Regions from separate parts of the Pseudomonas sp. TE3899 genome, predicted to be linked through region 2. Evidence: predicted binding sites of a transcription regulator. Region 2 holds the regulator's gene; each other region holds the start of a gene.

Region 1 (9,949 bases), 1.8 Mb from region 2:
CCACGTTGTAGCGCCCCGTCAGGTCCAGGGTCCAGTTGTCGGCCTTGATGCGGTCGAGGTTGATGTTGCCGAGAAAAATCGAGTCCAGTGCCAGGAAGCCGTTGAGCGTTAATGCCCGCGTGTCGTAGTGCGTGTAGGTCACGCCGGTTTCGAGGCTGAACTTGCCGCCACCGAAGAAGCCGCTGGCTTCGTCATACAGGTTGGAGACGCTTTGCGCAGGCTCAGAATCATCCTTGAGCGATTGGCCGTATGAGCTGCCGGTGGTGCCTGGCGCACCGGAGGCCACCGTCTGACCACTCTTGACCGGCTCGGCCGGGGATTTGGTCAGGCGTTTGGGCGCCGGTGTCGCAGGTGCTGCTTCGACTTGGCGAACGCGCTGCTCAAGTACCATCAGCGCGTTCTGTTGTGCTTCATAACGCTGTTTCAACTCCGTGAGTTCTTGTTTTAATGCTTCGACCTGAGGGTCCGGTGCTGCGTAGAGCAGTGTCGCCGGGGTCAGGCTACTCAAACAGACGATAGCTCTGAACGTTAACGATCGGTGCATGGATTAGCCGTCCCTTCTGATTAGATCTGAATGAGACTGAGCGTAGATCAGAATCCGATAGTGCGAAGACCTTTGAGCTGGTCCAGATTGCCGCTCACGGATCCGGCCGTCGGCACGTTGTCACGCAGCACAACATTGAGGGATGTCAAGTTGCGGACCTGGTTGCTACTGCCGAGCAAAGTCGTGTTCTGCATCAGTCCACCCTGGGCCAGGCGCTGCATGGTGCTGCCCTGGTTGTTGTTAGCCACGATGTTGAGTTGAACTCCACTACCGGTTGAGGAAACGCTGAGCGAGCCCGCACCATTGTTGCCCGTTAACGTCGTTCCAGGGGTCAATGCCTGACCCTGCGGTTGCGTTGCGGATGACGGGTTGACCTGGCTAGCTTTTGCGACGTTGATATCTACGTTGTTGTAGGCGGTGTTGTTGTCGCCGGCAGCGCGTACTACTTGAGTAACGCCTTCTGTCGTGTTGAGGCCGCCGCCGCCCGTGACGGTGCCTGTCCCTGCGCCGGAGCCGGAGCCTTGCGAACTCGTTTGGCCAGCAGGTTTTTCGTCAATCATCGACACATAGAACTGGGGTTTGATGGTCGATTGTTGAATTTGCATCGCGGACGTCGCCCCGATCAACTGGCCTTCGGCATTCTGCCAAGTGCTGGTCATGACAATGCCGAAACTGACGATACGTCCCGGCATGACAAATCGGCCTCGCAGGGTCGCCAACTCCTGATCCTTCAGTTCAATGGGTTTGAACGTCTCTGCCTGGGTTGGCAGGCTGGCGGCCAGGCAAACCACAGCCAGCCAGGTTGAAGTTTTCATTGGATGCTCCCGGAGCTTCATGCTCCCTTGTTATTAGAAGAAGTCGCTTTGGATGAATCCGAAATCCATCAACTCCGCGTCTTGCACCGGGCTGAACATGTTGAGGCGGTTTTTGGCAGTCAGCGGCAGGGGGGGCTCGAGCAACGCATTGGATTTGTCGTAGCCCTGGCCGATGACGGCAAAGATGATGCCGTTCCAGCCTTTGACAAAGTCGTCGACGCTGTAACGTTTATGGCCGAGTACCGGATCGCCGATATAGACCCAGCCTTGGTGGACTCTTTGCAAGACCACAAAATGCTTGTAGCCACGAATGTCCATGAGGACCACTACGGGGATTTTGATTTCGCTCAACGTTTCCGTCGCCACCCGGTAGCCACGGGCCCGCATGCCGATACTTTCTACGTAGTGCTTCATGTCGAGCATGGAGAAGCCCTGGACGCGGACAAGATTTTGATCCGAGTGGGCCAGCATGCCTTCAATGATTTGATTTTCACTCACGTCCAGCCAATAGGCCTGGCGCAAGATGGTTGCCAGCGCCGCGGCGCCGCAACTGAAGTCGGTTTTCTGTTGCACCAGGTCAGCAAATTTACGCTCGCGTACGCTCTGGATCGGCTTGTACACCACCGCGCCGCCCGGAAGGACGGAAAGCGGCATTTGTGCAGCCTCGATCACACTGGCCACGCAAAGCAAAATTGCCAAGGCGATGATGCGCATGGTGGGACGCCTTCTGGTTGTTGTTGAAAAAGGCCCCCGTGAGGGGGCCCCAAAAGACAGCCATTAGAACGAGTTGTTGGAAATGGCCAGCGAGTTGCTTTGTTGGTTGCCCACACCAGCAGCCACGTTGACACCCAGGTTGCCGCTGCCGCCATTCACCGAACCGCTCAGGGTTGCAGTGTTGGTTACAGGGTTGGCCCAGCCAGTTGGAGTCAGCACTTGATAGGAGTAGGTGTTGCTCAGATCAAATGAACTGCTCTCAGCGTAGGCTTTCGCCTTGTCATACGAAGACTCGTGGGATTTGCTGCCGGATTTTTCGAACGAGGAATCGAACGACTTATCGAACGACGAACTGCCCGACTTGTTGTGCGACTTATCGATCGATACGTCCAGCGTGGCGTCAAGCGATGCGTTCAGAGACGCGTCGGAAGACGAACTGCTGCTACCCGAATGGTGATAGCCATTATCCCAGGCAGCATTTTGAGAAGCCGCAGCCGAAGCATCCAGCGTAGCGTTCAACGAAGCATTCAAATTAGAGCTAGAAGAACTGCTCTTCTCGTAGCTTTTTGAACCACTGGCATCGAAGCTTTTCGAACCGCTCACGTCAAAGCTCGATGAGGAGCTTTTACTGCCGGACGCTGCGCTTGCGTTGGCATAGTTTTTACTGCCGCTGGCCGAGGTGGTAAAGGTCAGCGTATCGACGCGGTAGGTCCGATCGGCATTGTTATTAACGGTCAGGCCAGGGCCGGTTTGTGTAGCAGAGGCGGTGGCTGTGGCGTTACCCAATGGAGCATTGGTGTTAGCAATGGCCATGGTGTTTTTCTGTTGGTTCAGGTCGCCGGCCGCCACGTTGACGCCCATGTTGCCGCTGCCGCCATTAGCCGAACCGCTCATAGAAGCCGTAGCTTGGCTGCCGTAGTTGTCGACCCGGTTGTTGCGGCTGGTTTGGGTGACGGATGCCGTGGCACTGGCGGTGCCGAACACGAACGCATTATCAGGAGCGGCAGCTGCGGCGTTTGCAATAGCGGCTGCGTTGTCTTGTTGGTTGCCGTCGCCGCCAGCCACGTTGACGCCGACGTTGCCGCTGGTGCCTGTAGCAGAGTTATTCATCTCTGCACTGTTGACAGTCCCGGCGTTGCTAATGCGGTTATCGGTACTACTTTGGGTATCCCACGCATTCGCAGTCGCGTAGACAGGGATCCGGGTTGGAGGAGGGGTGTGCTGACCGTTGTTATTGTGGCCATTGTGGTGGCCATTATGGTGGTCGTCACTTTGTCCAGCTTGTACAGCAACAGCCATGACCGCAGCAATTGCGAAAACCAGAGGCTTGATTGCCATCGAAGGTTTCATGGTGATTCTCCGTACTGATTTATAGGTTAAGTGTTGTTTTTTTTACCTGTTTTGGGTCAATCCGCGACCCGTACGCTCACGGTGTTGGCCGTTCGGTTTCCCACCCCGGCGCTCTGATTCAACTGAATAACTCCACGGCTACCGGTGAAGGCCTGATCGCTTGTAGCGACCCGGCGATAGCCTGGTGCGGAGTCAGTTGGATCGGAGTTGTTGATCAGCGCCACGTTCTGTTGCAGGAGGACGCTGTCGTCGATACTTTGCGGCTGTGTACTGATGCTGATCCGCAGGGCATTGGCCTGCTGGTTGTTGCCGCCCGCACTCTGGTTGACGCCCAGCACGCCGTTACCGTTGCTGAAGGCGTTACCTTGAATGCTGGCGCTGGCGTCGATGCGTGGGTCCGCAGGTGAATGCAGCCGTTGGCGAATCTGTGTGGATGCATGGGCGTTGTTGCCAATGGCGATGGCTCGGGCGTTGACCTGTTGTTGCTGATCGCCCGCAGCCTGGTTGACCCCGAGGTTGCCCTGGTACTGCGCGCCCGAACTGTCGATGTCCGCGTTGTCGATGACGGGAGACTGGGCAAAGGACGATGCACTGCAAAACATGGCGATAATCAGCAGCGAACGATTCATGCTAACGGTCTCCCGTTATGATTTTCAGAGCACCCAGGCCTTGCTGGACGTTCGAATTGACCATGTTGGCGATGCCGCTGCCCGAGTTTCCCGAACGCCCGCCGGGGAGGTTGGACAGTTGGGACTGATTGCTGATATTGCCGCCCAGGTTGTTGGTGTTTTGCGTCACCATCTGACTGATGCCTGCACCGCTGGCGACACCGGCAAAATCACCGTCGCTCAACTCGTTCGTTTGATTGAGGATATGTTGCGAAGGGTTGGCGTTGACGGTGGTGGGGTGAGGGTCAGGGATCAGCGGTGGAACCACGGCGTTGCGCGTCTGGACATCACGTTTGATCGTAATGATGCCGTTGTCAGCCTGAGCAGGCAGGCAGAAACTTGAACCCAGCGCGCATCCGATCAGCAGGAGGCGGTAGATGCTTCTATCAAATTTCCCCACGGCGGCAATTCCTTCTGTAATTGGGACGCTGGCCCTTTTCAGCGTTGCGAGGTAGAGAGCAGAAGGTGTGCCGCTTTTTATTTATCGTTTAAAAACAATGGGTTGATTTTAAATCTCGAGGTTGTCAAAAAATATTTGTAACGCCACTGAGACAGCACCACGTAAAAACGCCGTCCATGCGGGCGGCATTGCACGCTAGAGCGGCGAAACGCAGGTTGTATCAGAGGTTTAACAGTTTCGTTCTGCAGCGCTGAAACCGCTTTAGTTCGCGGGTTCGCTCAGGAGGGGGTGTTTCAGGAATGGACACTTGCGCCAAGTCTGGGGGCTCGTGTCAGGCTTCGAGCAAGCGTTTCACGGCCGCGAATGCCGCGTCTTTACGCTGTTGCCAATCACCTTGCAGTATCTGGTAAGGCTGGTGGTGAAGGTCAAGCCAATCGTGGCTCGCCTGGAAAAACCCTTGGCGTTCCTCCAGTTGCGGTTGGCAACGTTGCCCGTCGTCGTGCCAGGCCACTGTTTCAGGGCTCAGCAGCAAATGCAGGTCGTAGTGCCGCGCCAACAATGCTGGCTCGATCCACGTCGGGCACGCGCCAAACAACGTGCGACTCCACAGGATATTGCTCAACAGGTGTGTATCGAGAATCAGCAGTGACGGCTGTTTGGCTCGTGCTTCATCTTCCCAGGCCAGTTGGCCGAGTGCGATGGCGGTAATGTCATCGAGGCAGGTTTCGCGGGCCTCGGTTTCGATGAAATGCCGAACGTACTCACCCACCAACAGCCCGCCAAAATGCGCCTGGATTTCACTCGAAAGCCAGCTTTTGCCGCTGGATTCCGGGCCTGTCAGGACCAGCGCTTTCATGCGTGCAGTGCCGGATCGGCGCGCCATTCACGCCAGCCTTGCACCGCGATCAGGGTAAACAACCCGTAGAGGGTCGCGGTCAGGTACAGGCCCTTGTAGATGAACAGGCTGACAAAGATCACATCGAGGACGATCCACAGCGGCCAGCATTGCACGCGTTTTTGCGCCATCCATAGCTGCGCCACCAGGCTGAAGCCCGTCAGAGCGGCATCGAGCCAGGGTTGCGCGGCGTCGGTCCAGTGGGCCATGGCTGCGCCCAGCAACAGACTGCCGATGGCGCCCACGGCAAGGCCGAGCATGATCGACCGGGCATCCAGCGCGCTGACTTGCCGGCCATCATGGGCATCGCCGGCTCGGGTCCACTGCCACCAGCCGTAGAGTTGCAACGCGGCGTAGATCACCTGCAGCAACATGTCCGAATACAGCTTCACCTCGAAGAAGATCCAGCTATAAAGCAGCACCATCACCAGCCCGATCGGCCAGCACCACGGGTTCTGTTTGACCGTCAGCCAGACGGCGATCACGCCGAGGGCGGCAGCAAACAGTTCAAGCCCGGACATGGAGGTTCCTTGGGAGGAGTCGAAAGAGGGGGCGGATTGTAGCGGTTAGATCAAAAGATCGCAGCCTTGGGCAGCACCTACAGATGTACACAAACCCTGTAGCTGCCGAAGGCTGCGATCCTTTCGCTTTACACCCGGAATTGCTTGAGCAACCCGTTCAACTGCTCGCTCAATTCCCTGAGGTGAACACTGGCCAGGCTCGATTGTTCCGCCGCCAGCGCCGTGCTGTGGGACAACCCGGCCGCCTGTGTGACGTTCTGGTTGATGTCTTCCACCACATGCGCCTGTTGCAGTGTGGCGCTGGCGATGGAGGCGTTCAGCCCGTTGAGGTTGCGCAGGGCCTGGCCGATGGCGTTCAGGCTCGCACCGGCCAGCCCGGCCTGTTCGATGGTCAGTTGCGAGGCGCGGCTGCTGTCGCCGATCACCTTGACCGCCGCTTCGGAGTGGTTTTGCAGGCGTTCGATCATCGCCTGGATTTCCGCCGTGGACTTCTGTGTGCGCTGGGCGAGCAGGCGCACTTCATCGGCCACTACCGCAAACCCGCGACCTTGCTCGCCAGCCCGGGCAGCTTCGATGGCCGCGTTGAGGGCCAGCAGGTTGGTTTGCTCGGCAATCGAGCGAATCACTTCCAGCACACTGCCAATCTGGGTGCTTTCGGCAGCCAGGGTGCGAATCACTTCCACCGCTTGATCAATGGTGCCGGAGAGCTTGTCGATCTGTTGCAAGCTGCCATCGATGTTGACCTGACCCTGTTGCGCCTGGGACTCGGCGTCGCGCATTTCACTGGCCGCATGCTCGGCGTTCTTCGCTACGTCCTGCACGCCGTAGGTCACTTCATTGATTGCGGTCGCCACCAGTTCCATTTGCTGGGACTGCTGCTGACTGCGTTGCTGTGCCTGCGCCGCATCGTTACCCAGATCGCTGGACGACTGGCCCAGGGCGCTGGCCGACACCTGCAACTGGCTGATCACCTGCCGCAGCTTGGCGGTAAAGGCGTTGAAGTGGTGCGCCAGTTGCGTGACTTCGTCCTGGCCGTGAGTGTCGAGGCTGCGGGTCAGGTCGCTTTCGCCGCTGGCGATATTGGCCATGGCGTTTACGGTTTCCTGCAATGGACGCACGATGCTGCGGGCAATCATGATCACCAGCAGCGCCATGATCAGGGTAATTGCCATGCCGATAAACGAAGCTTTCCAGACCTGCCCGTAGAATTCGGCTTGCAGGTCATCGACATACACGCCCGAACCGATGACCCAGCCCCAGGGTTCGAACAGTTTGACGTAGGAGGTTTTTTCCACCGGCGCGCTGGCGCCCGGTTTCGGCCAACGGTAGTCAACCATGCCGGCGCCCTTGGACTTGGCGATGGCGACCATCTCGTTGAACAGCGCAAAGCCATCCGGGTCGCGGATCGCCGAGAGGTTCTGGCCTTCGAGTTTCGGGTTGGCCGGGTGCATGATCATCACCGGCCCCAGGTCGTTGATCCAGAAGTAGTCGTTCTGGTCATAGCGCAGGCCGCGAACCACGGTCAGCGCCTGTTTTTGCGCCGCTTCGCGGGTGAGGGTGCCGGCGGTTTCCAGGTCGTGGTAGTAGTTCAGGATGCCACTGGCCGTCTGCACCACGTGCTGGGTTTTCTGCGCCTTGGCATGGTACAGGTCGTCGTGAATCTGTTTGAGCATCAAGATGCCCAGCGTCAATAACATCACGATGGCCACGATCAAGATGAGCCACAAGCGTCGGCTGATCGACACACTGCGTAAGCTGTTCATAACGCTGTCACTCCAGATTCTTCTTCTTGTAATAAACGATCGCGAGCATCCAACCACACTTTGCCGGTGGGGCCTATTCGACCCAAGTCCAATTACACGGCGGCGTAATCGGAGCTTGTCTGATAGGATTTCGGCCTCGCGTGGAAAAACCTGAATCCAAGTTGATTTTTCACGGAATTTTTACGGTTTCGTGGGGATCCTGTGCGCGAGAGACTTCAGCTACGCTGAGCGCAGTGAACGAACTAAAAATATTAACGGGGCATGCCTTTGAGCGCTGCCTTTGGGGGATTGATGGATCTTTGGACGGCCTTCCAGGCACTGATTCTAGGCGTTGTAGAAGGGCTGACGGAGTTTTTGCCCATTTCGAGTACCGGACACCAGATTATCGTCGCGGATTTGCTCGACTTCGGTGGTGAGCGGGCCATTGCATTCAACATCATCATCCAGCTAGGCGCGATTCTCGCGGTGGTCTGGGAGTTCCGGCGCAAGATCCTCGACGTGGTCGTCGGCTTGCCGACCCAGCCGAGCGCACGGCGCTTTACCGCCAACCTGTTGATTGCCTTCATGCCGGCCGTGGTACTGGGGGTGATTTTTTCCGATTTGATTCACCACTACCTGTTTAACCCGATCACCGTGGCCGCGGCGTTGGTCGTGGGCGGGATCATCATGTTGTGGGCCGAGAAGCGTCAGCACGAAGTGCATGCCGAAACGGTCGATGACATCACCTGGCAGGACGCGCTGAAAGTCGGCTTCGCCCAATGCCTGGCGATGATCCCGGGGACCTCGCGTTCCGGCTCGACGATCATCGGCGGCCTGCTGTTCGGGCTGTCGCGCAAAACCGCCACCGAGTTCTCGTTCTTCCTGGCCATGCCAACCATGGTCGCGGCGGCGGTGTATTCGGGGTTCAAGTACCGCCATCTGTTCGTCCCGGCGGATTTTCCGGTGTTCGCCATCGGTTTTGTCACTGCGTTTATCTTCGCGATGATTGCCGTCAAGGCGCTGCTCAAGTTCATTGCCAGTCACAGCTACGCGGTGTTTGCGTGGTATCGCATTGCGTTTGGCCTGGTGATCCTGGCGACCTGGCAGTTCGGTTGGGTCGATTGGGCCGCCGCCAAGCCATGAGTGATTCCAGCGCGCGCAACAACCCCGGTCGCAAGTCCGGGGGCGAAGTCCAGCATCCACGCTTGAAATTGCTGGTGCTCGCCATCCTGTGCGCGCTGCCGCTGTATGGCTCGCTGATGGTTTGGCTGCGCGGGGTTTCCGTGATCCCGCTGGCGGCCTACGGCGTGGTCAGCGTGGTCGCGTTTTTCCTGTACTGGAGCGACAAGCGCAAGGCCCGCGCCGACACCTGGCGCACGCCGGAAAACGTCTTGCACGCGGTGGAACTGGCCGGTGGCTGGCCGGGTGCCTTGTTGGCCCAGCAAGTGTTCCGGCACAAGACTCGCAAGCTTTCGTTTCAACTGGTGTTCTGGCTGATCGTGCTCATGCACCAGGTGTTCTGGATCGACCAGTTGTTTCTCGGTGCGAACCTGCTGGCGTTGTTTTAAAGAAGCAGCCCGACCTGAGTGCGCTTGGGCAACTTGCCCACCACCAGTTGGTGGGAACGTTGCAGCAGCGCCTTCAGTTCTTCGGCGCCCAGCGGGTAGGGCGTCTGCATGATGATCCATTGCGCCCGGGCCAGGTACGGCGCCGGGTGAATGCCCGGTCGGTCGCAATGGCCGAGAAACAAATCCTTGTCGACCTTGAACGCCAGGGATTCGCCCCGCAGGTTCTGCAACGCGAACATCTTGTTCCCGGCAATCGAAAACACCCGCACGCCACCCCATTTGTAGTCTTCCCGCGCGCCGGGCAGCCCCAGGCAAAACTGCGCGACATCCGCTTCGTTCATGCGTCCAGCCTTCATATCAATCGGTCCCCACAGGCATTGAATGATTCGATCAAGTGGTCGAGCCAGGCGCGCACGGCCGGCATTACCCCGCGCCGATGAGGGTAGACCGCTTGCAGCCAGCCGCCAGGCATCGACCAGTCGGGCAGCAACTGGATCAATGAACCGTCCGCCAGCTCCGACTCGCAATACATCATGGGCAGCACCGTAAAACCCTGACCCGCGAGGGCGCAGGCGCGGCGCACGATAAAGTCGTCAATGCCCAGCCGTGCCTCCATTGCCAGGTCATGGCTTTTACCCTGTTGATCGAGCATACGGATATGCACCATGCGGTCGGGTTCCAGCGCTCCGAGGACCGGCAAACTCTTGAGGTCGTCCGGATGGTTGATCTCCC
Region 2 (9,949 bases):
CAAGCCTTTCTTGACTGCGATACCGCGCAGGACATCAGCGTCCATGCCCTTGCCGTCATCGGAGATGGACAGCAGGATGTGGTCGCCTTCCTGTTCGGCGGACAGAATCACTTTGCCGCTGCGCGGCTTGCCCATCGCTTCGCGTTCGGCCGGCTCTTCGATACCGTGGTCGACCGAGTTGCGCACCAAGTGGACCAGCGGGTCGGCCAGGGCCTCGACGAGGTTCTTGTCGAGGTCGGTTTCTTCGCCGACCAGCTCCAGGTTGATCTCTTTCTTGAGCTGGCGAGCCAGGTCGCGAACCAGGCGCGGGAAGCGCCCGAAGACCTTCTTGATCGGTTGCATCCGGGTCTTCATGACCGCGGTTTGCAGGTCGGCCGTGACCACGTCGAGGTTCGACACAGCCTTGGACATGGCTTCGTCGCCGCTGTTGAGGCCCAGACGGACCAAGCGGTTACGCACCAGTACCAGTTCACCCACCATGTTCATGATTTCGTCGAGACGCGCGGTATCAACCCGCACGGTGGTCTCGGCTTCGCTGGCCGGTTTTTCCGGTGGCGGCGCGGACGGGGCACGGGCCGGAGCCGGTGCAGCCGCGGCGGTCGGTTTCGGCGCTTCGGCTTTAGGCTCGGGCGCTTTGGCGACAGGTTTCGGCGCCGGTGCCGGGGCTTTGGCGACGGGAGCCGTCACCACAGTGCCGGTACCGACTTCAGTGAACTTGCCTTTGCCGTGCAATTCGTCGAGCAGCGATTCGAACTCGTGATCGGAGATCAGATCGCCGCCGGCCGCTTTAGCGGTGGGCGCAGCCGGGGCTGGCGCCGAGGCAATGGCGGTTTCCAGCGCATCGACGGCAAAGTTGCCCTTGCCGTGCAGCTGATCGAGCAGTGCTTCGAATTCGTCGTCGGTGATGTCCGAGCTGTCGCCAGCCGCTTTCGGGGCCTTGGGTGCCGGTGCAGCCGGAGCGGCTACGGCATCCACCGCGAACTGACCTTTACCGTGCAACTGATCGAGCAACGACTCGAACTCGGCATCGGTGATTTCGTCGCTGGCCGATGCGGCCGGCGCAGGCACAGCCGCCGGAGCTTCGGCCTGGGCCTTGACGGCATTCAGCGAGTCCAGCAGTTGTTCGAATTCGTTATCGGTGATGTCGCCCGACTCGCTTTCAGCGGCCGGTTCTTCCACCGCGTCGGCAACCGGGGCTGCGACGTCGGCCGATTGTGGCTCGGCCAGACGGGCCAAGGCTTCCAGCAATTGCGGAGTGGCAGCCGTGATCGGGCTGCGTTCGCGGACTTCGGTGAACATGCCGTTCACCGCATCCAGCGCTTCAAGAACCACGTCCATCAGTTCCGAGTCGACGCGTCGTTCACCCTTGCGCAGGATGTCGAACACGTTCTCGGCGATGTGACAGCACTCCACCAGCTCATTGAGCTGGAGGAAGCCGGCGCCCCCTTTTACAGTGTGAAAACCGCGAAAAATTGCATTGAGCAAGTCCGCATCATCCGGTCGGCTTTCCAGCTCGACCAGTTGCTCGGACAGTTGCTCTAGAATCTCGCCGGCCTCAACCAGGAAATCCTGAAGGATCTCTTCATCGGCGCCGAAGCTCATTAAGGGGGTGCTCCTAAAGGTCTAAAAACCTAAAAAACCTAAAATCCAAGACTGGATAACAAATCGTCCACATCGTCCTGACCGGACACAACATCTTCTCTTTTATCGGCATGAATCTGCGGACCTTCACCCTGCGAGAGATGTTTTTGTGGATCTTTTTCAGCCAGCATCGCTTCACGGTCATGTTCGATACCCGCAAAGCGGTCTACCTGGCTGGCCATGAGCACGAGCTTGAGCAGGTTGCTTTCAACTTCGGTGACCAATTGGGTCACGCGCTTGATCACTTGACCGGTGAGGTCCTGGTAATCCTGGGCGAGCAGAATGTCGTTGAGGTTGCTCGACACCGTGCGATTGTCCGCGCTGCTGCGCGTCAGGAAACCGTCGACCCGCCGGGGCCAGCTCGCGGAACTCTTCAGCCCCGACTTCGCGACGCATGAAGCGTCCCCAGTCGGCGCTCAATGCCTGGGCTTCAGTGCTCAGGCCATTGACCAGCGGCGTGGCGTTTTCCACCAGGTCCATGGTGCGGTTGGCAGCGGCCTCGGTCAGCTTGACCACATACCCCAGACGCTCGGTGGCGTCCGTGATCTGCGAGACTTCCTCGGCTTGCGGCATGTTCGGGTCAATCTGGAAATTGACGATCGCGCTATGCAGCTCGCGAGTGAGCTTGCCAACTTCCTGGTACAGGCCGCGGTCACGGGTCTGGTTGAGCTCATGAATCAGTTGCACAGCGTCGCCAAACTTGCCTTTTTCAAGGCTGTCGACCAGTTCGCGGGCATGTTTTTTCAGGGTCGATTCAAAATCGCCCTGTGAAGATTCGTTGTGGTCCATAGCTACCCCGTGGCGCAGTGACTCAACCGATGCGTTCGAAAATCTTTTCGATTTTTTCTTTCAACGCCTGGGCCGTGAAGGGTTTGACCACATAGCCGTTAACACCGGCCTGGGCCGCTTCGATGATCTGTTCGCGCTTGGCTTCAGCGGTCACCATCAGCACTGGCAGGTGCTTGAGTTTTTCATCGGCGCGCACGTGGCGCAGCAGGTCGATACCGGTCATGCCCGGCATGTTCCAGTCTGTTACCAGAAAGTCGATGCTGCCGCTGTTGAGCACCGGAATGGCAGTGGTGCCATCGTCAGCCTCGACCGTGTTGGTGAACCCAAGGTCACGCAACAGGTTTTTAATGATCCGCCGCATCGTTGAGAAGTCATCAACGATGAGGATTTTCATGTTCTTGTCCAATTCGACCTCCAAGCAGTCTTAAACGCGCCCAGCACCTGGACGCGCCATTTCATTCAATCCGGCAAAGCACTCAAATGACTGTCTGGAGCACAACAGATCGAGACCGCTGCAGTTCACACCACACCAGCCTCGTTCGCAGTGTCCCCACACTGCCTTCAGCGCGCTCGCCACTCCCCCAAACGCCCCCGCAAACGGGCCGCGCACTGGCTGTGTAACTGGCTGACACGGGATTCGCTGACACCCAGGACCTCACCGATTTCCTTGAGGTTCAGCTCTTCGTCGTAGTACAGCGCCAACACCAGTCGCTCACGCTCCGGCAAATTGGCAATCGCGTCCGCCAAGGCGGCCTGGAAACGTTCATCTTCCAGATCGCGCGACGGCTCCAGATGAGCACTGGCGCCATCCTCGTGCAGCCCTTCGTGTTCGCCGTCCTGCAACAGGTCGTCGAAACTGAACAGACGGCTGCCCAAGGTATCGTTCAAAATCCCGTAATAATCGTCGAGACTCAATTGGAGTTCGGCCGCAACTTCGTGATCTTTAGCATCACGGCCGGTTTTAGCTTCAATCGAGCGAATTGCGTCGCTGACCATGCGGGTATTGCGGTGGACCGAACGTGGCGCCCAGTCCCCCTTGCGTACTTCATCGAGCATCGCGCCACGGATTCGAATGCCCGCGTACGTTTCGAAACTCGCGCCTTTGCTGGCGTCGTATTTGGTTGACACTTCAAGCAGGCCAATCATCCCGGCCTGGATCAGGTCTTCCACCTGGACACTGGCCGGCAGACGCGCCAGCAAGTGGTAAGCAATGCGTTTGACCAGTGGCGCGTAACGCTCGATCAGCTCGTATTGCGAATCACGTGCCGACTTCTTGTAGAGGTTGTAGCCACTGGCTGTCATAGGACGGGTCCTGCGGTCTGTTGCACGAGGCGCTCGACGAAAAATTCCAGGTGCCCGCGCGGGTTGGCCGGCAGCGGCCAGGTGTCGACTTTCTGTGCAATCGCCTTGAACGCCAGGGCGCACTTGGAGCGCGGGAAGGCTTCGTAGACGGCACGTTGCTTCTGCACGGCCTTGCGCACGCTTTCGTCGTAAGGCACGGCGCCGACGTATTGTAGGGCCACGTCGAGGAAGCGGTCCGTGACCTTGGTCAACTTGGCGAACAGGTTGCGCCCTTCCTGCGGGCTCTGGGCCATGTTGGCCAGGACGCGGAAGCGGTTCATGCCGTAATCGCGGTTGAGCAATTTGATCAGGGCGTAGGCGTCGGTGATGGAGGTCGGCTCGTCGCAGACCACCAGCAACACTTCTTGCGCGGCGCGGACAAAACTGACGACCGAGTCACCAATACCCGCAGCCGTGTCGATCACCAATACATCAAGGTTATCGCCGATATCGCTGAAGGCCTGGATCAGGCCGGCATGCTGGGCCGGGCTCAGATGAACCATGCTCTGGGTGCCGGACGCGGCCGGGACGATACGGATACCGCCCGGGCCCTGCAACAGAACGTCGCGCAGCTCGCAGCGGCCTTCGATCACGTCGGCCAGGGTACGTTTGGGCGTCAGTCCCAGCAGAACGTCGACGTTCGCCAGACCCAGATCGGCGTCCAGCAGCATGACGCGTCGGCCAAGCTCTGCTAGAGCCAGGGACAAGTTCACTGACACGTTAGTCTTCCCGACGCCACCTTTGCCGCCGGTCACCGCGATCACCTGTACGGGATGCATGCTGCCCATGTTATTTCTTTACCTTGTCTTGCATAGACGGAGGCCACATTACTGGCTGCGCGTTCATCAACTGAACAATGCATGGCAGACCATCGATGTAGGTACAAAAACTGTTCATTAGTACCTCAGCCAACCTGCTTGGTCGGGCTGTGGTAAATATCAGCGAACATGTCAGCCATGGCTTCCTCGCTGGGTTCTTCCTGCATTTGCACGCTCACCGCGCGACTGACCAACTGGTGACGCCGCGGCAGATGCAGATCATCTGGAATGCGCGGGCCATCGGTGAGGTACGCCACCGGCAATTCATGACTGATGGCCAGGCTCAACACCTCGCCCAGACTCGCCGTTTCATCCAGTTTAGTCAGGATGCAGCCAGCCAGCCCACACCGCTTGTAACTGTGATAAGCGGCGGTTAGAACCTGTTTCTGGCTGGTGGTTGCCAGGACCAGATAATTTTTCGATTTGATCCCGCGACCGGCCAGGCTTTCGAGTTGCATGCGCAAGGCCGGATCGCTGGCCTGAAGGCCGGCGGTATCGATCAGAATCACGCGTTTGCGCAGCAACGGATCCAGCGCCTGCACCAGGGACTGGCCCGGATCGACGTGTGTCACCGACACATTCAGAATGCGGCCCAGCGTCTTCAATTGTTCCTGGGCGCCGATGCGGTAGCTGTCCATGCTCACCAGCGCGATGTTCTGCGCGCCGTACTTGAGCACGTAACGGGCCGCGAGCTTGGCCAGGGTGGTGGTCTTGCCCATGCCGGCAGGGCCGACCATGGCAATCACGCCGCCCTCTTCCAGTGGCTCGACTTCCGGTGTGGCGATCATCCGCGCCAGGTGCGCCAGCAACATGCGCCAGGCCTGACGAGGCTCTTCAATATCGGTAATCAGCGCCAGCAGGTCGCGGGACAACGGGCCGGACAAGCCGATGCGTTGCAGGCGACGCCACAGGTTGGCCTGGGCCGGACGGCTGCCTTGCAGCTGATTCCAGGCCAGGGAGCCGAGTTGCACTTCCATCAATTCGCGCAGGCTGTTGAGCTCGAAGCGCATCGAATCGAAAGCCCGTGGGTCAACACCGCCGGACACGGGCGCCGGGGCTGGCGCGGCACGACGGGGCTGTTCGTAAGTCGGTTCGATCAGCGGCTCGGCAGCGGTCAACGGCAGGCCGGCGAACAACTGGCGATTGGTGGTCTTGTCACCGTCGGTCTCGCCTTCGCCGCGCAGGCTCAGTTCGGCCTGGGCGGTGACGATGCGCGACTGGGTCTTGCGCAGCTCATCCTCGAGTTCCATGTTTGGAACGCGTGGGGCCAGCGCCGACAATTTGTAATCCAGGGCAGCCGTCAGCTCGACACCACCGGCAATCCGGCGGTTACCGATAATGGCCGCATCAGCGCCCAGCTCATCACGTACCAGTTTCATGGCCTGACGCATATCGGCGGCGAAAAAACGCTTAACTTGCATAAACCACTACCTCAGCCGTTGGGCCCTACTGTCGCAACGATGGTCACTTGCTTGTTGTCAGGGATTTCCTGATACGCCAACACGTGCAAACCCGGGACTGCCAGCCTGCCGAAACGCGACAACATGGCGCGAACCGGACCGGCTACCAGCAGAATCACCGGCTGACCTTGCATCTCTTGACGCTGTGCCGCATCGATCAACGAACGTTGCAGCTTCTCTGCCATGCTTGGCTCCAGCAGAACGCCCTCTTCCGAGCCTTGTCCTGCCTTCTGAAGACTATTGAGCAATATCTGTTCCAACCTTGGCTCCAAGGTGATAACTGGCAGCTCCGACTCAGTCCCTACAATGCTTTGGACGATTGCGCGGCTTACGCCGACGCGCACCGCCGCCACCAGCGCGGCAGTATCTTGACTCTTGCTGGCATTGTTGGCGATGGCCTCGGCGATGCTGCGGATGTCGCGAACCGGCACTTGTTCGGCGAGCAACGCCTGCAAGACCTTGAGCAGTTGCGACAGCGACACCACCCCCGGCACCAGCTCTTCAGCCAGTTTCGGCGAGCTTTTGGCCAGCAATTGCATGAGTTGCTGCACTTCTTCGTGGCCGATCAGCTCACTGGAGTGCTTGTACAGAATCTGGTTCAAGTGGGTTGCCACTACCGTACTGGCATCGACCACGGTGTAACCGAGGGACTGCGCCTGGGCGCGCTGGCTGATTTCGATCCAGACCGCCTCCAGACCAAAAGCCGGATCTTTGGCGGTTATGCCGTTGAGCGCGCCGTAGACCTGCCCTGGGTTGATCGCCAGCTCGCGATCCGGGTAAATCTCGGCTTCGGCGAGGATCACGCCCATGAGGGTCAGGCGGTAGGCACTTGGGGCCAGGTCGAGGTTGTCACGAATGTGCACAGTCGGCATCAGGAAGCCCAGGTCCTGGGACAGCTTCTTGCGCACACCCTTGATCCGCGCGAGCAACTGGCCACCCTGGTTGCGGTCCACCAGCGGAATCAGGCGGTAGCCCACTTCCAGGCCGATCATGTCGATCGGGGTCACGTCGTCCCAGCCCAATTCCTTGGTTTCCTGGGCGCGGGCCGGGGATGGCAGCAGTTCTTGCTGACGCTGGACCTCTTGCAAGGCCTGGACCTTGACCACGTTCTGCTTCTTCCAGAACAGGTACGCGCCGCCGGCCGCCAGGGCCGCCATGCTGAGAAAGGAGAAGTGCGGCATGCCGGGCACCAGGCCCATCACCGCCATCAAACCGGCCGCGACGGCCAACGCTTTGGGCGAGGCGAACATCTGGCGACCGATCTGCTTGCCCATGTCTTCCGAGCCGGAAGCACGGGTCACCATGATCGCGGCCGCTGTCGATAACAACAGTGATGGCAATTGCGCCACCAAACCGTCACCGATGGTCAACAGCGCGTAAACCCGACCGGCGTCACCGAAGGACATGCCGTGCTGGAAGATACCGACCGCCATGCCGCCGATCAGGTTGATGAACAGAATCAGCAGGCCGGCGATGGCGTCACCACGCACGAACTTGCTGGCACCGTCCATGGAACCGTAGAACTCGGCTTCCTGGGCAACTTCCATGCGGCGCAGTTTGGCCTGGTTCTGATCGATCAGGCCGGCGTTCAAGTCGGCGTCGATGGCCATTTGTTTGCCGGGCATGGCGTCGAGGGTGAAACGTGCGCTCACCTCGGAAATCCGCCCGGCACCCTTGGTCACCACGACGAAGTTGATGATCATCAAAATCGCGAAGACCACGATACCGACCACGTAGTTACCGCCGATCACCACCTCACCGAAGGCCTGGATCACCTTACCGGCGGCGGCATGCCCTTCCTGACCGTGGAGCATCACCACCCGCGTGGAGGCCACGTTCAGCGCCAGGCGCATCAGCGTCGCCACCAGCAAAATCGTCGGGAACACCGCGAAATCCAGCGGCCGCAAGGCGTAGACGCAGACCAGCAACACCACAATCGACAAGGCAATGTTGAACGTGAAGAACACGTCCAGCAGGAACGGCGGCACCGGCAACATCATCATGGCCAGCATGACCAGCAGCAACAGCGGCACACCCAGATTGCCCCGACTCAAGTCGGCGACGTTTGTGCGAGCACTGTTGAATAACTGAGAGCGATCCACCGGTTTTCCCCGTTCCTTTAAAGCAAACTTTTGACGCCTGAAGCAGACGCAGAGCGGCTACTGCAAGAAGCCTTCCAACTTTTGCCGGGGTGGGGATGATCGTTCCTACGCTGCGCGTTGGAATGCAGCCCGGGACGCTCCGCGTCCCCTCCAGAGCCGAACGCGGAGCGTCCGTGGAGGCATTCCCACGCGGAGCGTGGGAACGATCTTAAACAACGGTGTTTAAACGACATCTCCAGACACTCACTCGCCCTACGCATTCTTGCGTCACGGACTACGACTACGCCAGAATCCGCCGGCTTGTGCGCATGAGGGCCAGGTTTTATCGTTTCCGGGTCGCTGAAAAACAGCGATCTGGGTTTGGTAGCCCGGCTTTTTGACTTGCGTGCATTGCACACCCGATGCAGACCTTTTCGGCCTGCGTTTATGGTGGCCATGCGCAGGGCGTCTTCGGGCGCGCCGGTTTCCAAGTCACCGGTCTACCAACCTTCGTATGGCCACCACCCCTTCGTTTGGTAGCGAGGGTGATGGCTCCACTTTCTGATTTGGAGTTTCATCCATGTTCAAACCAACACCGAACCCACCCCATACCGACGACAACTCAATCGACCCGCAAAAACTCCAGGAAGCCGCCGACCGCGCCCTTGAGGAGTACATCAATCTGACCGCCCGACTGAACGCCAGGGAGCGAAAACCCAGCACGATGTTCATGGTCGCCCCGGACACCAAAACCGAAAGTTTGCTCGCCCACGCCAGTGAGTCACTGGCCTCAGCCAGCGTCATGGCCAACGATTTCGCAACAGGACTGAAAGGCTCACAGCGCAGCACGGTGCTGGGAATCACCCAGAACATCATGCTCGGCGAACTGGCGGTGAATCGCGCGCTGGATAACCTCGACCCGCAAGACTAACGAAAATCCTCGCGCCGGGCTTTGGATGGGACGCAGAGCGTCCCGGGCTGCATTCCCACGCGGAGCGTGGGAACGATCTTACGGACCGGAAATAGTGAACAAATGATCGACTTGCAGGCCTGACACCCACCTTGTGGCGAGCTCCCTGACCACAAGATCAAAACATCGCAGCCTTCGGCAGCGCCTACAGAGATCGTGCACTGCCCGCGATGTTTGATCGTTCCCACGCTCTGCGTGGGAATGCCTCAGCGGACGCTCCGCGTTCGGCTTTGGAGGGAACGCGGAGCGTCCCGGGCTGCATTCCCACGCAGAGCGTGGGAACGATCCGTGTGGGGGTGAGTCCGCTTGCAGGGATTGAGGCGTTATCAGGAATCCCGGCGCAAATCCGGCGGAATCGGCAGGTCGTCCTTGAGCGGATCCGGGCGTTTGCCCTTGCCAGCGCGGTGCTGGCGGATCTGGTAGACGTAGGCCAAGACCTGGGCGACGGCGAGGTACAGGCCGCCGGGGATTTCCTGGTCGAGTTCGGTGGAGTAGTAGATCGAACGCGCCAGGGCTGGTGATTCGAGTAGCAGCACTTCGTTGGCCACGGCGATTTCGCGGATTTTCAAGGCCAGGAAGTCGCTGCCCTTGGCAATCAACATCGGCGCCCCACCCTTGTCCGGGTCGTATTTGAGGGCCACGGCGTAGTGGGTCGGGTTGGTGATGATCACGTCGGCATCGGGGATCGCCGCCATCATCCGGCGCTGGGACATCTCGCGTTGCAGTTGACGAATACGCTGCTTGACCTCCGGTCGCCCGTCCGAATCCTTGTGTTCATCGCGCACTTCCTGCTTGGTCATCAGCAGTTTCTTGTGGCTTTCCCACAACTGCACCGGCACGTCGACCGCG
Region 3 (9,949 bases), 3.3 Mb from region 2:
AGCGAAACGGCGGCGATGGCCGATCAGCATCTGTTCGTGCGCCCCGGTGGCGATGCGGCGTTGCTATTCGGGCTGCTCAATACCTTGTTCGCCGAAGGCCTGACCCGCGACAGTCATCTGCCGGTGGATGGCCTGGATGAGGTGCGTGAGGCGGTCGCGGGATTCACTGCCGAGGTCATGAGTCCGCTGTGCGCCGTGCCAGCCGAGCAGATTCGCCAACTGGCCCGGGACTTTGCCGCCGCGCCGTCAGCGGTGTGCTACGGGCGCATGGGCGTCTCGACCCAGGCGTTCGGCACGTTGTGCCATTGGGTGGTGCAGTTGATCAACCTGGTCACTGGCAACCTCGACCGTGTGGGCGGTGCGTTGTGCACCGAGCCGGCGGTAGATCTGGTGGCGTCCACCTCGGGCGGGCATTTCAACTTGTGGCAGAGTCGGGTGTCGGGGCGCCCGGAGTACAGCGGCGAGTTGCCGGTGTCGGCCCTGGCCGAAGAAATGCTCACCGGCGGGGAAGGGCAGGTCCGGGCGCTGATCACCGTGGCGGGCAACCCGGTGTTGTCCACGCCCAACGGCCGCCAACTGGAGCAGGCGCTGGACGGGCTGGAGTTCATGGTCAGCATCGACCTCTACATCAATGAAACCACGCGCTACGCCGACCTGATCCTGCCGTCCACCTCGGCTCTGGAAAACGATCACTACGACACCACGTTCAACATGTTTGCCGTGCGTAACGTCACGCGCTTCAACCGGGCGATCCTGGCCAAGCCTGAAGGCGCGCTGCATGACTGGGAGATTTTCGTGGGGCTGGCCAAGGCGTTTGCGGCCAAGACCGGCGAGGAACTCAAGCCGACCATCGCCCCGGCGCAGATGATCGACCGTGGCTTGCGCATGGGGCTGTACGGCGATGCTTCGGAGCACAAGTTGTCCCTGGCGACGTTGTTCGATCATCCCCATGGCGTTGATTTGGGCGCGCTTAAACCGAATCTGACACCACGGCTCAAGACCCCGAACCAGCGTCTCCAGGCCGCGCCGCCCGCGATCCTTGCCGACCTAAAGCGCTTCGCCGCCTTACAAGCCCCGGCCGCCGATGAACTGTTGATGATTGGCCGCCGGCATGTGCGCAGCAACAACTCGTGGATGCACAACTATCACCGTCTGGTGAAAGGCAAGCCGCGCCATCAACTGCTGATGCACCCGGAGGACCTGGCCAGCCGCGGTCTCAGCGACGGGCAGCGGGTGCGGGTCAGTTCGCGGGTCGGGATGATCGAAGTTGAAGTCGTGGGCAGCCTGGATATGATGAAAGGCGTGGTCAGCCTTCCGCACGGTTGGGGCCATGCGCGGCCGGGTGTGCAGATGACGATCGCCAGCAGTCAGCCGGGGGCCAGCGCCAATGACCTGACGGATGAATGTCAACTTGATGAGTTGTCGGGCAATGCGGCGTTGAACGGCGTGCCGGTGACCGTGGCTTGAGTATGTCTGTCGGGGAGACCGAGCATGGCGCTCGGGTTTCCGTTACAATGCGCCACCGTGCCGACCCTTGAGTCGGAAAGTTCAGCCGAGGTGCTCCATGGATATCATCGAAACGATTAAAGAGCAGATTGCTAACAACACCATTCTGCTTTACATGAAAGGCTCGCCGAATGCCCCGCAGTGTGGCTTCTCCGCGAAGGCTGCGCAGGCCGTGATGGCGTGTGGTGAGAAGTTTGCTTACGTGGACATCCTGCAGAACCCGGAAATCCGCGCCAACCTGCCAAAGTACGCCAACTGGCCAACCTTCCCGCAACTGTGGGTTGGCGGTGAGCTGGTCGGCGGTAGCGACATCATGACTGAAATGGCTGCTGACGGTTCGTTGCAGGCCACGATCAAAGCCGCTGCGGAAAAAGCCGCTGCTGCCAAGACCGAAGCCTGATCCGCTTCCTGTAGGAGCCTTGCTCGCGAAGGCGGCTTAACATTCAACAGATTTGTTGACTGGTCCGCCGCCTTCGCGGGCATGTCTTGCTCCTACAAGAGCAGGCAATAAAAAGCCCCGCATCTCACAAGAGAGCGGGGCTTTTTAGTGTCTCGAATTCAGCGAAAGCTAACTTACTCTTCGCCCATCTGCGATTGCAGATAGTTCTCAAGACCGACTTTATCGATCAGGCCCAGTTGGGTTTCCAGCCAGTCGATATGTTCTTCTTCGGACTCAAGAATGTCTTCGAGCAGTTCACGGCTACCGAAGTCGCCGACGGTTTCACAATGTGCAATCGCGACCTTGAGATCGGCATGACCGGTGCGTTCGATACGCAGGTCGCACTCAAGCATTTCCTTGGTGTGCTCGCCGATGTGCAGCTTGCCCAGGTCCTGGACGTTCGGCAGGCCTTCAAGGAACAGGATGCGCTTGATCAGCTTGTCCGCGTGCTTCATCTCGTCGATGGATTCTTTGTATTCATGCTTGCCGAGCTTATTCAGACCCCAATCTTCATACATGCGCGCATGCAGAAAATATTGATTGATCGCGACCAGCTCATTGGCAAGGATCTTGTTGAGATGCTGGATGACTGTAATGTCGCCTTTCATGATGGGGGCCTGCCCTTTATTAACTGTCTATGAGGCAGAGTTTGAGCCGCGCAATTAAGAGTGTCAAACCTAAGTTATTGAAACTTATATGAAAATTAATCGGAATAAGAATGTTTGTGTTCCGCGTCTGGAACCTAAGCGGTTGATTTACGGGCATAAAAAAACCGGACATCAGTCCGGTTCTTTGAAATACGGTAATTAGGCGGCAGTAAATTCAACAGGAAATGGAATCGCGGCTTGGGCAGTTTGCAGCTTGGTCAGGGTTTCGCGCACCACTTCCTTGGCAAGGCAGGCACATTTACCGCATTGACTCGCTACGCCGGTGGCCTGACGGACTTCCTTATAGCTGCAGCAACCTTCATAGATTGCATCGCGGATTTGACCGTCGGTAACGCCAGTGCAGAGGCAGACATACATAAGTGAGAACCGTCGCTGGTTGTGACTCAATTGCGATGGATCTTAATGTTAACGAGAATGATTGTCAAAGTGGTTTCTGAAAGCTTTCCGTTATAAGTGTCCATGGCTGACGAACGGTTCCCGACATGGCATTGCGACAGTAACCGCAGCGAGTCCAAATTTATCAGCCCGCTGAAAAACCGTTGAGGACAGCTCAAAAACGCCGTGTATGATGGTCGGTCCTTGCGAAGGCGGTTCGTGTCACAGGGATGTCGCTTGCGGGTGGCAGGCTGACGCGAACCCATTCCTTCACGTTATTTAGACCAGGAGATATCCAATGAGCGTACTCGTAGGCAAACAAGCCCCAGACTTTACCGTACCGGCTGTCCTCGGCAACGGCGAGATCGTAGACAGCTTCACCCTGTCCTCGGCCATCAAAGGCAAATACGGCCTGGTGTTCTTCTACCCACTGGACTTCACCTTCGTTTGCCCGTCCGAGCTGATCGCTCTGGACAACCGCATGGCTGACTTCAAGGCCCGCAACGTTGAAGTGGTTGCCGTGTCGATCGACTCGCATTTCACTCACAACGCATGGCGCAACACCCCAGTGAACAATGGCGGTATCGGCCAGGTTCGCTACACCATGGCTGCCGACATCAAGCAGGACATCATGAAGGCCTACGACGTTCAGTCCGCTGACGGCGTTGCATTCCGTGGTGCGTTCCTGATCGACGACAAAGGCGTTGTCCGCTCGCAGATCATCAACGACCTGCCGCTGGGCCGTAACATGGAAGAGCTGATCCGTCTGGTTGACGCGCTGCAATTCCACGAAGAGCACGGCGAAGTCTGCCCTGCCAACTGGAAAAAAGGCGACAAAGGCATGACCGCTTCCACCGAAGGTGTTGCGGCTTACCTGACCGAGCACGCTGCGGCCCTGTAAGCCCAAGCGTCAGGCACAAAAAAACCGGCCGTGAGGCCGGTTTTTTTATGGGCGGGATAAACCCAGCGACCGGATCAGTCGTTGAAGTCTTCCCAGCCGCCCATTTGTTTCCAGCGATTGACGATGCCGCAGAACAGCTCAGCCGTCTTCTCGGTGTCGTAGCGAGCCGAGTGGGCCTCGCGACCGTCGAAGTCGATGTCGGCTGCCTGGCAGGCCTTGGCCAAGACAGTCTGGCCGTAAGCCAGGCCAGCGAGGGTGGCGGTGTCGAAGCTGGAGAACGGATGAAACGGGTTACGTTTCATGTCCAGGCGCGCGACAGCGGCGTTGAGGAAGCCCAGGTCGAAGCTGCTGTTGTGCCCGACCAGGATCGCCCGTTTGCAGCCGTTGGCTTTGAGGGCCTTGCGGATGCCGCGGAAGATATCGGTCAGCGCCGCTTCTTCACTCACGGCCATGCGCAGCGGGTGATCGAGCTTGATCCCGGTGAACTCCAGGGCAGCTGCTTCGATGTTGGCGCCTTCAAACGGCTCGACGCGGAAGAAGTAGGTGTGATCGGGATACACGAAGCCTTTTTCGTCCATGGCGATGGTGGTCGCCGCGATCTCCAGCAGGGCGTCGGTGGCCGAGTTGAAACCACCGGTTTCTACGTCGACGACAACCGGCAGGTAACCACGGAATCGGGCTGCCATTGGATGACGAGCACCGCCTCCACCGCCTTGACCGTCCTGTTCGTCGTCGAAATGGTCTTCACTCACGCGTGTTCCTCCAGCAGGCGCCAGCGCAGTTTTTCACCGGCGCGCAGCGGGATTACGGTCAGCTCGCCAAATGGCAGGCTGGTTGGGGCGGTCCACTCTTCGCGGACCAGGGTAATGCGATCGGTGTTCACCGGCAGGCCATAGAAGCGCGGGCCGTTGAGGCTGGCGAACGCTTCGAGTTTGTCCAGCGCATTGCGCTGTTCGAAGGCTTCAGCGTACATCTCGATCGCCGCATAAGCGGTGTAGCAACCGGCACAGCCGCAAGCGGCTTCCTTGGCGTGCTGGGCATGGGGCGCTGAGTCGGTGCCGAGAAAGAACTTCTCACTGCCGCTGGTGGCGGCGTCGAGCAGGGCTTCCTGGTGGGTGTTGCGCTTGAGGATCGGCAGGCAGTAGAAGTGCGGCCGAATCCCGCCCACCAACATGTGGTTGCGGTTGTACAGAAGATGGTGAGCGGTAATGGTCGCGCCGACGTTGGCCGCAGCCGCGTTGACGAACTGCACGGCGTCGGCAGTGGTGATGTGTTCGAACACCACTTTGAGCGTTGGGAAACGCTCGACTACACGCCGCATGTGCTCATCGATGAAGATTTTTTCGCGGTCGAACACGTCGACATCGCCACGGGTGACTTCACCGTGGATCAACAACGGCATCCCGACTTCGGCCATGGCCTCGATCGCCGGGAAAATCTTGTCGATGCTGGTGACGCCAGAATCCGAGTTAGTGGTGGCACCGGCCGGGTACAGCTTGGCGGCGTGAACGAAACCGCTGGCCTTGGCCTCACGAATTTCTTCGGGCTGGGTGCGGTCGGTCAGGTACAGCACCATCAACGGTTCGAAACGACTGCCGGCCGGGCGTGCAGCGAGAATCCGCTGGCGATAGCCGTCGGCTTCAGCGGCGTTACGCACCGGAGGTACCAGGTTGGGCATGATGATGGCGCGACCAAAGGTGCGCGCGACATCCGCAACGGTATTGGACAAAACAGCACCATCGCGAAGATGAATATGCCAGTCGTCGGGACGCAGCAGGGTCAGGCGGTCGGACATGAGGGGATTCCAGGCGGGTCAAACTGAGGGGAATGCTACCGGAAAAGACTCTCTCAGGCACTCGCTATCAAGTTTTGCAGGAACGTACCGATATGAACTAGGTATGCCGTAAACATGTGTGTGTCGGTCTTTTTGTTGTAGAAGCCAGTGGAGCCTCCCGTGCGCCAGCGTTATTTAGCCTTGCTCAGTGTGTTTGCCAGCCTTCCCGCGATGGCGCTCACTTTCCAGACCCGTCTGGAGAGCATCGAGTGGACGGTCGAAGGTGACAAATTCGAATGCCGCCTGACCCAGCCGGTGACCGATTTCGGTTCCGGTGAATTTGTGCGTCGTGCCGGCGAGCAAGCGATCTTTCGCCTCAAGGCCTACAACTCGGTGATCGGCGGCGGTTCCGCGACCTTGCTCGCGGCCGCTGCGCCTTGGCAACCGGGGCGTGGCGACATCAACCTGGGGTCGGTCTACATTGGCAGCGGCAATGTGCTGTTCAACAGTTCTCAGGTGCAGGCCGGGCGTTTGATCAATGGCTTGATGGACGGCCGCAGCCCGGTCATTCGCCGCGCTTCCGGCGATGGTCGAGTGTCTGAAGTGCGTTTGCTGCCGGTCAAGTTCAACAAGGCGTTCAGTGACTATCAGGGTTGTGTAGCCAAGCTGTTGCCGCAGAATTTCGAACAGGTGAAACAGTCCGAGATCGGTTTTCCCGGCGAAGGCTTTGACCTTGATCCGCAAGCCAAGGCCAAGTTGCAGGTGATGCTGGAGTTCATGAAAGCCGATCCGACGGTCAATCACATCGAGCTCGATGGGCACTCCGACAACAGCGGCAATCGCCTGACCAATCGCGAACTGTCACGCCGCCGGGCGCTGGCGGTGATGGACTTCTTCAAGGCCAATGGCTTTCAGGAATCGCAGATCACCATGCGTTTCCACGGTGAGCGCTACCCATTGGTGCCGAACACCAATGCCGCCAACCGGGCAAAGAATCGCCGGGTCGCGGTTCGCCTGGAGCGCGTCGCGCCGACCGACAAGCCAGCCCCGCAATCAGCCTCTGCCGCGAGTGCCGCGCACACATCCTGACTCGCGGGTCATCGTCGCGCCCTCGTAAGAATCTGTCGCTTCGTCGTCATAAGCTGTCGCGGTACTGTAAATTATTTCGTATGAGCGGTAGACTTCACGGCTTTCCGTAAACCCCGTGGAGTGATGGCATGGCGGACGTAAACAAGGTCGTTCTGGCGTATTCCGGCGGCCTGGACACTTCGGTGATCCTCAAGTGGCTGCAGGATACTTATAACTGTGAAGTGGTGACCTTCACCGCTGACCTGGGTCAGGGCGAAGAGGTCGAACCGGCCCGCGCCAAGGCTCAGGCCATGGGCGTAAAAGAAATCTACATCGACGATCTGCGCGAAGAATTCGTGCGTGATTTCGTGTTCCCGATGTTCCGTGCCAACACCGTTTACGAAGGCGAGTACCTGCTGGGTACTTCCATCGCTCGTCCGTTGATCGCCAAACGCCTGATCGAAATCGCCAACGAAACCGGCGCTGACGCCATTTCCCACGGCGCCACCGGCAAGGGCAACGACCAGGTGCGTTTCGAGCTCGGCGCCTACGCACTCAAGCCAGGCGTGAAAGTGATCGCTCCTTGGCGCGAGTGGGACCTGCTCTCCCGTGAAAAGCTGATGGATTATGCTGAAAAGCACAACATCCCGATCGAGCGCCACGGCAAGAAAAAATCCCCGTACTCGATGGATGCCAACCTGCTGCACATCTCCTATGAAGGCGGCGTGCTGGAAGACACCTGGACCGAGCACGAAGAAGACATGTGGAAATGGACCGTCTCCCCGGAGAACGCTCCTGATAAAGCGCAGTACCTGGAACTGACCTACCGCAACGGCGACATCGTCGCGCTGGACGGCGTCGAAATGACCCCGGCCACCGTGCTGGCGACGCTGAACAAAATCGGTGGCGAACACGGCATCGGCCGTCTGGACATCGTTGAAAACCGCTACGTGGGCATGAAGTCCCGTGGCTGCTACGAAACCCCGGGCGGCACCATCATGCTGCGCGCGCACCGTGCGATCGAATCGATCACCCTGGACCGCGAAGTGGCTCACCTCAAAGACGAGCTGATGCCGAAATACGCCAGCCTGATCTACACCGGTTACTGGTGGAGCCCTGAGCGTCTGATGCTGCAACAGATGATCGATGCGTCCCAAGTCCATGTGAATGGCGTCGTGCGCCTGAAACTGTACAAAGGCAACGTGATCGTCACCGGTCGCAAATCCGATGAATCGTTGTTCGACGCCAACATTGCCACCTTCGAAGAAGATGGCGGCGCCTACAACCAGGCTGACGCGGCGGGCTTCATCAAGCTCAATGCCTTGCGCATGCGCATTGCAGCCAACAAGGGCCGCAAGCTGTTCTGAGACCTTTGCCGCAGTAATTGAAGCTGTGGCCCTGTCGTCGACGGGGCCACAGCTTCAATGGTGGTTACGCCTGGCATTTCGTTGCCATCGCTTATCTCGTTTCTACTCAAGTTATTAACTTCTTCTGGTCACGCATCAAGCGTTTGATCCAGCACTGTCACGTCCTGTGAGTTCAAGTTGTAAACAACGCATAAGGTCTCGCAAGCGCCTTTGCTTCTGTGTGTGGTGTCTTCCTTCAGTAACTGCTCCGATTGGCTGCAAGCCAGAAACACGATCACTTTCGTGGCGTGGTTGCGTGGTTGACGGATTTTTTCCATCAGGGCAGTGACATCCACCTGTGTGTGCATACCGCGCGTATCAATGATGCTCAAATCCTTCAACTCTCCCGGCAAATAGAGGCTGTGTAGAACCCGGATGCTTGTTTGCAGATGGATGCGGGCCGGCGGATCCTGCGCAGTCCGGAACCAGCGAAACCCTCGGCGCCGGTTCGAAAAGCCGGGCAGGGGACGTTCATAGGTCGACGTGATCACGGCGCCTTTCGGTTTCGCTGGAGCGTCGTTCGGGCGTGGACTTTTTCTGTTTTCAGAACGCCCGGCGTTATCGATGACTTTGACGAAGTACTTGTCTTTTCCAAAATCGGAAGGCGCGTACAGCGATCGATAGTTGAAGTTGAGTGTGAGAAAAAAAAGAAAGAGTAAATAGAACGGAAAACTGATCAGGAACCAGACATAAATTTCTCTTTCGTCGCTATCTAGAAAGGGCAGGGAGATTGCGGCAGAGGTTTCTGAGATCGCTGCAAAAATAGCAATGATGGTCATTGGGTTCGTGATTTTCTTTTGGAGTTTTTTCATGATTTTTGCTCATAAGGTAATGTCTTTTTCTCGTGTGGATAAACGTGTTTGTCGGGAGTAAGGTTGTTGGCTTTTTAAGGTATTTGATTTTAATGAGAGTCCGTTCCGAATAATAGGTTGTGGTCATATAGAGTAACTGTAGTGCTCATGGTTTTTGGATGTTGGGCGTTCTTGTTTCAAAAGTTTTAGAGGGGGTGTGTTCATTTCTTCAAGCGTGGGTAGATCGTTGGCGATTGGCGTTGTGTTACAGGGATTGATATTCACAATGTTAGTTACTATCAGGACTGGCGCCGAAGGCAATAGAGGCGGGGTGGGTTGTACGGTTGTCGGTAATGCGCGGTATTGGTTGTAAGGCGAAACAAAAAAGACACCCGATGTTGAGCGCACTTAAGGATTTCACGGTTTCATGTGCCTTAAATTCAAGGTTTTTTTGTAGGAATAATCCGCGTTGCTTGTAGGGGATGTCTCTCGGTGCGGGTGCTTGGGGGTGGCGGCATGCCATGGGTGAAACGACTAGGCTATTGTGCGGGCTCTAAAAATTCGAACAGCGAAAATTGGACTTGCCCATGAATAAAGTGCTGATCGTGGATGATCACCCCGTCATTCGACTTGCGGTGCGTTTGCTAATGGAACGTCATGGCTACGAAGTCATCGCAGAAACAGATAATGGTGTGGATGCATTGCAACTTGCGCGTGAACATATGCCGGATATTGTCATTCTGGATATTGGAATACCGAAACTGGATGGATTGGAAGTCATTGCCCGCCTGACCTCCGTAGCGTTGCCGTTGAAAGTGTTAGTGCTGACCTCCCAGGCACCGGGGCATTTTTCGATGCGGTGCATGCAGTCGGGGGCCGCCGGCTATGTTTGCAAACAACAGGACCTCACCGAATTACTGAGTGCTATCAAGGCGGTATTGTCAGGCTACAGTTACTTTCCCAATCAAGCATTGCATACGGTACGGTCCAGTCTGGGCAATGCCAGTGAAGCCGATATGGT

The links. Region 2 encodes FliA, which starts transcription of late flagellar genes. Its sites were predicted from a motif close to CTAAAGTTTNNNNNNNNNNNGCCGNTAA; they were not measured.
Region 1: a site for FliA is predicted at 7,798-7,825, ahead of ACZ89E_RS06210 (methyl-accepting chemotaxis protein). Genes of this name have one in related genera too.
Region 3: a site for FliA is predicted at 5,751-5,778, ahead of ACZ89E_RS29380 (flagellar protein MotY). Genes of this name have one in related genera too.

Annotation. Positions count from the first base shown of each region.
Region 1 is NZ_JBWBQR010000001.1:1,358,769-1,368,717, forward strand. Features, by position in the region: gene ACZ89E_RS06170 (coiled-coil domain-containing protein) at 1-544, opposite strand, end outside; gene ACZ89E_RS06175 (hypothetical protein) at 592-1,359, opposite strand; gene ACZ89E_RS06180 (C39 family peptidase) at 1,393-2,073, opposite strand; gene ACZ89E_RS06185 (heme utilization protein) at 2,137-3,423, opposite strand; gene ACZ89E_RS06190 (adhesin) at 3,480-4,052, opposite strand; gene ACZ89E_RS06195 (hypothetical protein) at 4,054-4,491, opposite strand; gene ACZ89E_RS06200 (AAA family ATPase) at 4,823-5,347, opposite strand; gene pnuC (nicotinamide riboside transporter PnuC) at 5,344-5,907, opposite strand; gene ACZ89E_RS06210 (methyl-accepting chemotaxis protein) at 6,036-7,670, opposite strand; gene ACZ89E_RS06215 (undecaprenyl-diphosphate phosphatase) at 7,962-8,792, shown strand; gene ACZ89E_RS06220 (DUF1294 domain-containing protein) at 8,789-9,217, shown strand; gene ACZ89E_RS06225 (MmcQ/YjbR family DNA-binding protein) at 9,214-9,573, opposite strand; gene ACZ89E_RS06230 (LysR substrate-binding domain-containing protein) at 9,570-9,949, opposite strand, start outside.
Region 2 is NZ_JBWBQR010000001.1:3,157,981-3,167,929, forward strand. Features, by position in the region: gene ACZ89E_RS14445 (chemotaxis protein CheA) at 1-1,602, opposite strand, end outside; partial or broken gene ACZ89E_RS14450 (protein phosphatase CheZ) at 1,641-2,430, opposite strand; gene ACZ89E_RS14455 (chemotaxis response regulator CheY) at 2,453-2,824, opposite strand; gene fliA (RNA polymerase sigma factor FliA) at 2,992-3,732, opposite strand; gene fleN (flagellar synthesis regulator FleN) at 3,729-4,559, opposite strand; gene flhF (flagellar biosynthesis protein FlhF) at 4,676-6,010, opposite strand; gene flhA (flagellar biosynthesis protein FlhA) at 6,022-8,151, opposite strand; gene ACZ89E_RS14480 (DUF6124 family protein) at 8,711-9,061, shown strand; gene flhB (flagellar biosynthesis protein FlhB) at 9,427-9,949, opposite strand, start outside.
Region 3 is NZ_JBWBQR010000001.1:6,454,545-6,464,493, forward strand. Features, by position in the region: gene ACZ89E_RS29345 (molybdopterin oxidoreductase family protein) at 1-1,467, shown strand, start outside; gene grxD (Grx4 family monothiol glutaredoxin) at 1,565-1,906, shown strand; gene bfr (bacterioferritin) at 2,080-2,553, opposite strand; gene ACZ89E_RS29360 (bacterioferritin-associated ferredoxin) at 2,752-2,970, opposite strand; gene ACZ89E_RS29365 (peroxiredoxin) at 3,287-3,889, shown strand; gene rnt (ribonuclease T) at 3,964-4,641, opposite strand; gene pyrC (dihydroorotase) at 4,638-5,684, opposite strand; gene ACZ89E_RS29380 (flagellar protein MotY) at 5,844-6,752, shown strand; gene ACZ89E_RS29385 (argininosuccinate synthase) at 6,881-8,098, shown strand; gene ACZ89E_RS29390 (hypothetical protein) at 8,227-8,949, opposite strand; gene ACZ89E_RS29395 (response regulator transcription factor) at 9,516-9,949, shown strand, end outside.